2 regions of the Rhizobium sp. CB3060 genome follow, and region 2 is predicted to be linked to the other one. Evidence: riboswitches for the same ligand, from Rfam matches in the RefSeq annotation. Region 2 holds a riboswitch; the other holds the start of a gene.
The links. Region 2 has a riboswitch for cobalamin ahead of N2601_RS02250 (aromatic ring-hydroxylating oxygenase subunit alpha). Riboswitches for the same ligand answer to the same signal wherever they lie in the genome.

Region 1 (4,786 bases), 1.3 Mb from region 2:
GGGGCCATGCCATAAGCGTCGTCTTCCATGAAAAATGCGGTCGCAAGAAAGCGCTTGCTACCGGCGCATTTTCGCGCTTTCATATACGACTAAATAAGTAGACAATAGCGACAATGACATTTGTCGAGCCGTCAATGGCTCGATGTGTGTCCAGGTTGACGAAGGCAACGGGCTTCCTAGCTTGAATGGGAGCCCGCCCAGAGCATCCCGTCAGGTAGAGGGATGCCCTGGATTCAAGAACCAGAGCGTCCAATGCGTTTACGACGCGCGGCGCTCTAGCGGCCGAGCGTTTGATGGCCGCGAGCTGTGTGCGGGTCACAGGCAAAGTATCAGCGTGCCCTCAGAAAAGCATGATCGACCACCTCTTGCCCCAGGAGTTGATATGACGGTTCAGGGACTTTTTTCTGCCAGGGCAAATGCCTCGGCGCAGGCCTATGCGATGCCGCGCATCGCTGTCATCGGCCGCGGCTTTTCCGGCATGATGACGGCGATCGCCTTGATGAAGACGGTGCGGACGCCTTTTCATCTGCAGCTCTTCGACCCCAATTCCAGCGTCAGCGGCGGTCAGGCGTTGGCTTCCGGCCATAGCAGCGAAATCCTGAACAGCCGTGTGCGCGATCTCTCGGTTTCCGCTGGCGATCCCGATGATTTCAACGATTGGCTCTGTAGCAATGCCGCGTTCCGCAGTGCCGTGCCGGCGGCCATACCGGGCTTTTTGCAGATATTCGTCCCCAAAAGCATTTTCAGCGACTATGTGTACCAGCGCTTTTCCGAGGCATTGTCCTCGCGGCGGGATATTGCGGTGCAGGTCAGCGGCGAGACGGTGATCGGCCTTCGCCGCAGCCATGGCGACCGCTTTTTGGTGGAGAGCGCCGGCGCCGTCTATCCCCCGTTCGACACCGTGGTCCTGGCGACTGGTTACGGCATTGCCGATCACGAGCCGCAGAGCGGCGAACCGGTGGCGACGCCGACGACGGTCCGCGCCCGCCGCCTAGTGTCGCGCCCGCATACGGTCTTGCTCGGTAGCGGTCTGCGCGTCGTGGACCGGCTGCTGCAGATGCGCGACAACGGCTATGATGGGCAGATCACCATCGTTTCGAGACACGGCTTTCTGCCGCAGAGCCACACCCGCAGCAATGCCGATCCGGTCTTTCCTGCAGAAGCAATGCCCGGCAGTCTCAGCGAGATTGTGCGTTTTATTCGGCGGGCTTGCGAGAATGCGGAGGCGAGCGGGCAAAGCTGGCAATCCGTCATGAACGGCCTGCGCAAACATGCGCGCTCCCTTTGGCGCTCGCTGCCGGCCGGACAGAAGCAGCAATTCAACCGCCATCTGCGCGCCCTTTACGACAGCCATAGAAACCGTCTGCCGGAGGCTCTGTATGTCCGGCTGAGGCAGGAGCTGGCGGAGGGTAATACGCTGTCGCGTTGCGGGCAATTTCTACGGCGCACGCCGACCGGATTGATGCTGAAGCCGGCCGGTCAGCAGGGCGTGGAGCAGATCTATGCCGACGAGGTGATCGATTGCCGCTGCCGGGAGCCCGATCTCGATACGCCATTGATGCGGAGCCTGATCAACGCGGGCCTCGCCACACAGGATGAACTCGGTCTTGGCCTTGCTGTCGAAGCAACGGGCGCGCTTTCCACAGATGGCCGCATAATCGAGGGACTTTTCGCCATCGGCCCGCTGGGGCTCGGCAGCCTGCCGGACATCGATCTCGTGCCCGAGATCGTCACGCAGGCCTATGCGGCCGCCGAAGGCGTGGCGGCCCGGTTCTATCCGCAGTGCAAGGCGGTGTGATTGGGATTTTTGTCGCTCGCCTAAACTCGGAGGCGAGGTCATTTGCCATGTTCAACAGCCCTTATGAATACGAGCTTCGGCCTCATCGCCATGCCTTATTTTTTGATTGAAATTAGTAACGTAATAACATAACAAATGCGCTTGCCATTCACGCCAGCCGGAATTCGGGGACAAGTGCAGACCTCAATGACACTACCATTGCTCGCTTCGATTTTCTGTGAGATGAACCATACCGATGGTGCTGCCGCCGGAATCATCCGGAGGGCGGCTGAAAAGGGAACACGGTGCGGATTACCCATCAGGGGCCAAAACCGTGGCTGCCCCCGCAACTGTAAGCGGAGAGCGCGTTCGCGACATGCCACTGGCTTCATGCCGGGAAGGTGCGAACGGGCTGTGACCCGCGAGCCAGGAGACCTGCCATCGATGACGTCAACCGCAACGGACGGGGTGTTCCGATGGAAATTCAGTGGTTGGGCGAGGGCGCGTTTGTGTCCGCAGGCCCTATCTTGACTTTGCCTCCGGCGAGATCTCCGGGAGGCTTTTCATGGATACAGCGAGAGAGCAGACGCATCGGATCACCGTATGCACGAATTGCCGTCACGTCGGCGCGCCATGCCGTCCCGGTCTTGATTTGCTGAAGCATCTACAGGCCGCCATTACCCAGGCTGGCGCGGCACTTTCCGACGATTTCAGTCTGGAGGGCAGCGTTTGCATGGCCGGCTGCGATCGGCCATGCACCGTCGCCTTCCAGGCAACGGCAAAGGCGACCTACCTCTTCGGCGACATCGCGGGCGAGGCGGATATCGGGGCACTCGTCTCCTTCGCCGAGCTTTACCGCGATCGGCCCGATGGCCTGACACGGGAAGGCGAACGCCCGAAAATGCTGGGCGGCAAGACATTGGCGCGCATTCCGGCTGCGATCGTTTCGGCCGAACGCCAAGCAACGCTCTTGCAGTAGGAGCGGGGTCATGCTGGAAAAATGCTTGCGACTGGAAGCTGACGGCGTCACCTGGGGCCCGCATAAGGGTAAACCGATCATCCGGGACATCAGCCTGTCCGTCAAAGCTGGTGATCGGCTGGCAATCATCGGCCCGAACGGGGCGGGTAAATCGACCCTGCTGCGCTGCCTCTATCGTGGTATCCGGCCGCAACGGGGTTGCGTGCGTCTCGACGGCATCGATCTCTGGTCGATCGGCCCGCGCGAGGCGGCGCAGCGTATCGCCGTCGTCCTGCAGGAGACGCCGGGCGATTTTCCCTTTAGCGTCCGCGATGTGGTGATGATGGGCCGCATTCCCCATCGCAAGGGCATGGCGCGTTGGAGCGAGGAGGATCATGCGGCGACCGCGGCAGCACTTGTCCGCCTGGAGCTCAAGGATCTGGCGCTCCGGCAATTCGCGTCGCTTTCGGGCGGCGAAAAGCAGCGGGTATTGATTGCCCGCGCGCTGGCGCAAGAGCCGGAGCTGATTATCCTCGACGAGCCAACCAACCATCTCGATATCCGCCATCAGCTCGAAATACTGGAGCTGCTGAAAGGCCTTGGTCGGACGATCATCACGACCTTGCACGACATCAATCTCGCCGCCGATTTCGCCACGCATGTCGCAGTGCTCGATTTCGGCCGTCTGAGCGGCCATGGCTTGGCAATCGAGGTTCTGACCGCCGAGCGCATCTCATCCGCATTCCGTGTCGAAGCGAGCCGTCAGGTCGTGGGCGACACATCCCATCGTTTTACGTTTTCTCTTCGATAATTTGGAGCCATCCATGTCTTTCCGCATGTCCTTGTCCGCTACCGCCTTGCTGCTCGGCACGTTCTTTGCCGGCGGTGCTTTGGCCGAGCCCGTCACCGTGCGTAGCTGCAATCGCGATGTCACTTTCGACAAGGCGCCGGAGCGCGCCGTTTCCAACGATGTCAACCTCACGGAAATGATGCTGGCGCTGAAGCTAAGGGATCGCATGGTCGGCTACACCGGGGTTTCCGGCTGGAAGACGCTGGATGAGAAGCTGCGGGACGGCATCAAGGAAATGCCGGAGCTGTCGCCGAAATATCCAACCAAGGAAGTGTTGCTCGGAGCCAATGCCGACTTTTATTTCGCCGGCTGGAACTACGGCATGAAAGTGGGCGGCGAAGTGACGCCGGAGACTTTGGCGCCCTTCGGCATCAAGGTCTATGAGCTCACCGAATCCTGCATCTTCGTCATGCAGAAGAACAAGCCGACCATGGACGACATGTTCGTCGACCTGCTCAATCTCGGCAGGATTTTCCGTGTCGAGGATAGGGCGGAGGCCCTAGTGGCGGATTATCGCAAGCAGCTTGGCGGTATCCAGGCGAAGATCAGCCGTGCCGAGAAGCCGACCCGTGTTTTCGTCTATGATTCCGGTGAGGAAAAGCCCTTCACCTCGGGCCGCTATGGCATCCCGACGGCAATGATCGAAGCGGCCGGCGGCACCAACGTCATGGACAATGTCGAAAAGAGCTGGACGGAGGTCTCCTGGGAGCCTGTGATCGAGAAAAACCCCGAGGTCATCGTCATCGTTGACTACGGCGAAGTCACGGCGGCCCAGAAGATCGCATTTCTGAAGAACAATCCGGCTTTCAAGACCATCGACGCGGTGAAGAACGACCGTTTCGTCGTGCTTCCCTATGTCGAGGCCACGCCGGGACCGCGCAATATCGAGGCGATCGCAACGCTGGCGAAGGCTTTCCACCCGGAAGCGATGTAACGAACGACAATGCCGATCCGTCCAGTCGATCACTGAGCGGATCGGATCGCTTCCTGGATTTTCGCATGCGTATTGGCCTTCCCATTCTAATCCCTCTCCTGGTCGCTCTCCTCGCCATGTCGATCACGGCGGGCGTTTCCTTCGGTGCGGCACCGATCCCGTTTGCGACCGTCTGGTCGATCGTCGGCAACAAGCTGCATGCCAGCTTGTTTCCAATCACCTGGTCGGGCGGACAGGAAAGCATCGTTTGGGACGTCCGTTTTCCGC
Region 2 (4,786 bases):
GCAAAATACATCCGCGAATATTTCAGGCTGATATTTTCGAAGAAATTGTCGTTCTGCCCGATGCGGGCAAAGAAGTTGGCGATGTAGAAGGCCCAGCTCACCTCTTCATACTGCGCAAATTGCGTTCGCGCCGCAGTGACATGGCAATAACCGAGATGCGGCGTGTCCTTCAGCGTGTGATGGAAGATCAGCTTCGGAAAACGAATCGATTGGTGAAAGCTGTTCAGCCGATCGTGGGTCTTTTCGCCAGCATTCCGCAGCTTATTCGCCGTGCGCTCGGCCACTTCCTCATAGCTGAGATAGCGCCGCTCTTCGGCCAGCCAATGCGCCCTGTCGCGGGTGATGCGGCCGGTGCGCAGGAATTCGCTATGGGAGGCCGCCGGCAATTCCGGTTCCGGTTCGGCGGGCTTCTTGGCGTCGAAATATCTGAGCTTGGCCATGGCGGCACTCTCGGTATGGGTATGGATAGCAGTTAATAGATCGCCTAGCTTGAGCCGGGCTTAAGCGCGCCACGCTGGGATGTTTGGAAGGATCAGAGCCATGCCGGGTATCACCGAACTCAAACTGCTGATTGCGAGCATGAAGCCAAATCTCATTGAAGGCGAATTCGTCTTTTGCTGCGTGCCGCCTTCAATGCTGACAGACTATATCCATTTGAAGCCGATCGGAATGTTCCACGAAAAAGAGGGAATGACGCTGATCCTTCCGATCGAGGCCGCCCGGCAGGCGGGGCTTCCGGCTGAACCCGCCATGCGAATGATTAGCCTAGACGTCCATTCCTCGCTGGAGGCCGTGGGCTTGACGGCGGCCTTTGCTATGGCACTCGGAAGCGAGGGCATCAGCGCCAATGTCGTTGCGGCCTATTATCATGACCATATCTTCGTGCCGATCGCCGATGCCGAGCGTGCCATGGCGGCATTGAAGGCGCTCTCCGCCGGACAAGATCGTCCCTAAAATTCATCGCCCATCGCTCTGTCGCAATCAAGATAAAGCGTCATGGAGCGCAGAATGGTTCACACGGACGATCGTCTTGCCGGGACCGAGCTAATAGTTTGAATTGGTTCGTATTATCGCGACAAAATTCGCGTCATTTCCAAGCTTCATCTCACCTGTCGCCAATTTCGAAGCCGATGTCGCATTGCAGCAGAGCGACGCGTGAGGCGGGAGCTATGATGACCTCAATCTCAAGGTGCCGTCTATTAGGGAGGCGGAGAATTGGGAAGCCGGTCAAAATCCGGCGCTGCCCCCGCAACGGTGGTGGAGTGAGGCATGGCAGATAAAGCCACTGGGTCGAGAACAACCTGGGAAGGCGCCATGGGGTCCTCTTGAGGACCGCTCCAGAGCCCGGAAACCAGCCTTGGGGACGACAGATTTCACTGACCGCGGCGGGCAGTCGGGGGGTAATGCGTTGGGCTGTTTAAGGCCGGCCGGTGCATGTCCTCTGCCTACTGCCTGGTATTGCACGAGGATAGGCACATGGATATCGGCACCGACGTTTTGCGACAATTGAAGAACCGCCGCCAGGGTTTCAGCCTGGAGCAGGCCTTCTACACCGACCCCGATTATTTCAAGCTCGACATGGAGATGATCTACTATCGCGACTGGCTGTTCATCGGCCATGATTGCGAAGTGCCGCGGGCCGGCAATTATTTCACGGTCCAGGTCGGCGATTATCCCGTCGTTATCGTCCGCGGCCGGGATCAGGTCATCCGCGCCTTCCACAATAGTTGTCGCCACCGCGGCTCGCGTGTCTGCGCATCCGAGCGCGGTTCTTCGGCCAAGCTTGTCTGCCCTTACCATCAGTGGACCTACGAACTCGACGGTTCGCTGCTCTTCGCCCGGCAGATGGCGGAGGATTTCGACAAGAGCCAGTTCTCCCTGAAGCCGGTTCACTGCGAGAGCGTCGGCGGCTACATCTTCATCTGTCTGGCGAAAAACGCCCCGGATTTCTCCCCGGTCCGCGCCGCGATCGAGCCTTACATGGCGCCGCATCGCATCGGCGAGACGAAGGTCGCCTTCCAGAGCACCATTATCGAAAAGGGCAATTGGAAGCTGGTATGGGAGAACAATCGCGAGTGCTATCACTGCGCCGCCAATCATCCGGAGCTCTGCCGTACCTACCCGGAAGCGCCGACCATCACGGGTGTACAAGGTGCGATGAACGATCCCCTCATCACTGAGCACTGGCAGCGCTGCGAAGCCGCCGGCTTGCCGAGCCAATTCAAGATCGCACCCGATGGTCAGTTCCGCGCCGCCCGCATGCCGCTGATCGAAGGGGCTGAAAGCTACACCATGTCCGGCAGGCGCGCCGTCAAGCGGCCGCTATCGCCTGACGTCACCATCAACAATATCGGTGCGATGATCCTGTTCCATTACCCGACAACGTGGAACCATCTTCTCGGCGACCACGCCATTTCCTTCCGCGTGCTGCCGATCAGCGCCGAGGAAACCGCGGTCACCACCAAATGGCTGGTGCATAAGGATGCGGTAGAGGGCGTCGACTATGACCTCGAGGAACTGACCCATGTCTGGACGGAAACCAACGATCAGGACCGTCGCATCGTCGAGGAAAATGCCTTCGGTATACGCTCGCCGGCCTATGAGCCCGGCCCCTATTCGGAACTCCACGAGGGCGGCGTCATGCAGTTCGTCGAGTGGTACTCGAATTTCATGATCAACCGGCTGCAGGGCGATCAGGCCAAGCTGTCGGCGGTTGCCTGAGTATGAACATGACCATCTCTCTCCGTCATCAGCACCTGGATCAGATGCAGCCATGGAGCGACAGGCAGCATCTGCTCGAATGCCTGTCGGCAACGCCGGAAGCGCCCGATGTGATGACCTTCACATTCCGCTCCGACAAGGATAATTGGTTCCGCTATCTGCCGGGCCAGTTCGTAACCCTGGAACTGCCGACGGCGCCCGAGCCGGTCATGCGCACCTACACGCTTTCCTCGACACCGTCGCGGCCCTTTTCCGTGGCCGTCACGGTGAAGGCGCAGAAGGACAGCATCGGCACGCGCTGGATGTTCGAGAACCTGAAGCCCGGTATGCGCATCAAGGCTTTCGGCCCGCTCGGCGATTTCAGCCACATCCGTCATCCCGGCGAAAAATATCTCTTCGTTTCGGCCGGCTCCGGCATCACGCCGATGATGGCGATGACGCGCTACATGGCCGACACAGGGCCCTTGTCGGACATCACCTTCGTCAATTGCTCGCGCAGCCCCGCCGACATCATCTTCCGCTCGGAGCTGGAATATCTCGCCCGCTTCATGCCGAACCTCGATCTCGGCTTCATCGTCGAAGGCTGCGGCCGCACCGATCTCTGGTCGGGGCTGAAGGGCCGCATCGACAAGGCAAAGATCGGACTGCTCGCGCCAGATTTCATGGAACGCACCATCTTCTGCTGCGGCCCTGAAGTCTTCATGGATGCCGTCCGCTCCATGCTGGAAGCCCACGGCTTCGACATGGCGCGCTACCATCAGGAAAGCTTCCAGCCGGCGCAGGCGGCAACGCCGCTGGCCGAAGTCAGCGATGACGCGTCGATGGACGCGGCGACCTCGATCCGCTTCACCATGGCCGGCAGGGATGTCGCCTGCGCCCCAGGCCAGACGATCCTGCAGGCCGCGCGCGGCGCCGGCGTACGCATCGGTGCTGCCTGCGAATCCGGTCTCTGCGGCACCTGCAGGGTGATGAAACTGTCGGGCGAGGTCGAGATGAACCATAATGGCGGCATCCTCGACGACGAAATCGACGAAGGCTACATTCTGGCCTGCTGTTCGCGGCCTAAAACGGATGTGCAGATAGAAGCCTAAGCCTTTTGAATCGAGACTACTTATCCGCTATCGGGCGGCTCCCGCCCGATAGCGGATGCGCTAGAAATCCTGATAATTCAACTCGTTGATCTCGACCGTCTTCGGCTGCGTTGCGGCGGTGACGATTGGGTCGACCATCAGCGAGACGAGCGTCTGCAACGGCGCGGTACAGCTTGGTCCCTTGGCAATGATCATGGGTGCAGGTTCCGGCTTTGCGGGCAGCAGATCGCCCTGCGGCCAGATCTTGGCGAGCTGCACCTTCGTCATCGCCACGACATTGACATCGATATCGGTAAGCGTCCCCGGCACGCGGTAAGGACAGGCCTTCTCCGAGCAATTGTCGGATGAGGAGAATTGCCAGAGCGCATAATTGTCCCAATTGCCGAGCGGGAAGGTGCCTTTTACATCCGGCTTGTAGCGCGCATACCACAGCGGCAGCCGCGACAGGATCGGATAGTCCTCGCGATGATCGGCAATATACCGGGCGGTGTTGTGATTGGTATAGAGAATGGGATAGCGGCCGGTTCTCACCTTGATGTGACCGACGAAGATCTGCGCGTCATCGAGCGACATGAACTGGGTCGCGTCCAAGCCGTCGATATCGAGCACCATCAATTCGTCCGGTTTCGGATCGGCATAATCCAGAAAGTGATTGGCCTGGTCGACCGGGTTGCCGGGCCGTCCAAGGTGGTAGGCGCCCCAGAGCAGGCCATTCATTTTGGCCAGTATGCGGCGCGTCTGATACAGCTCGCGGCTGACGGCATATTTGCGCCACATCGTCTTGCAGTGCGCAAAGGTGTCGCCGGCATGATCGCCCGTGCAGCTAAAGCTCTCTGGCAGGCCGTCGGAAGCCTTGGAGATGAAAGCGGCTATGCGCTTGTCTTGCAGAAGCTGATCCCAATCGATGGTATTCAACTCATAGGCATCGACGATAAGGGCGTTCTGGGGGTCGTTCCAGGGTGGGTTCTCAGCGG

Region 1: it holds a riboswitch for cobalamin, as region 2 does, so the genes downstream of both, N2601_RS08610 (DUF1636 family protein) here and N2601_RS02250 (aromatic ring-hydroxylating oxygenase subunit alpha) in region 2, are expected to answer to the same signal.

The regions. Positions count from the first base shown of each region.
Region 1 covers NZ_CP104158.1:1,757,470-1,762,255, reverse strand. Annotated here, with positions in the region: gene N2601_RS08620 (RBBP9/YdeN family alpha/beta hydrolase) at 1-15, shown strand, start outside; gene N2601_RS08615 (FAD/NAD(P)-binding protein) at 383-1,798, shown strand; cobalamin riboswitch at 2,018-2,234, shown strand; gene N2601_RS08610 (DUF1636 family protein) at 2,343-2,756, shown strand; gene N2601_RS08605 (ABC transporter ATP-binding protein) at 2,767-3,546, shown strand; gene N2601_RS08600 (ABC transporter substrate-binding protein) at 3,560-4,519, shown strand; gene N2601_RS08595 (FecCD family ABC transporter permease) at 4,585-4,786, shown strand, end outside.
Region 2 covers NZ_CP104158.1:465,825-470,610, forward strand. Annotated here, with positions in the region: gene N2601_RS02240 (DUF6656 family protein) at 1-440, opposite strand, end outside; gene N2601_RS02245 (ACT domain-containing protein) at 541-954, shown strand; cobalamin riboswitch at 1,171-1,374, shown strand; gene N2601_RS02250 (aromatic ring-hydroxylating oxygenase subunit alpha) at 1,477-2,721, shown strand; gene N2601_RS02255 (hybrid-cluster NAD(P)-dependent oxidoreductase) at 2,724-3,812, shown strand; gene N2601_RS02260 (glycoside hydrolase family 25 protein) at 3,873-4,786, opposite strand, start outside.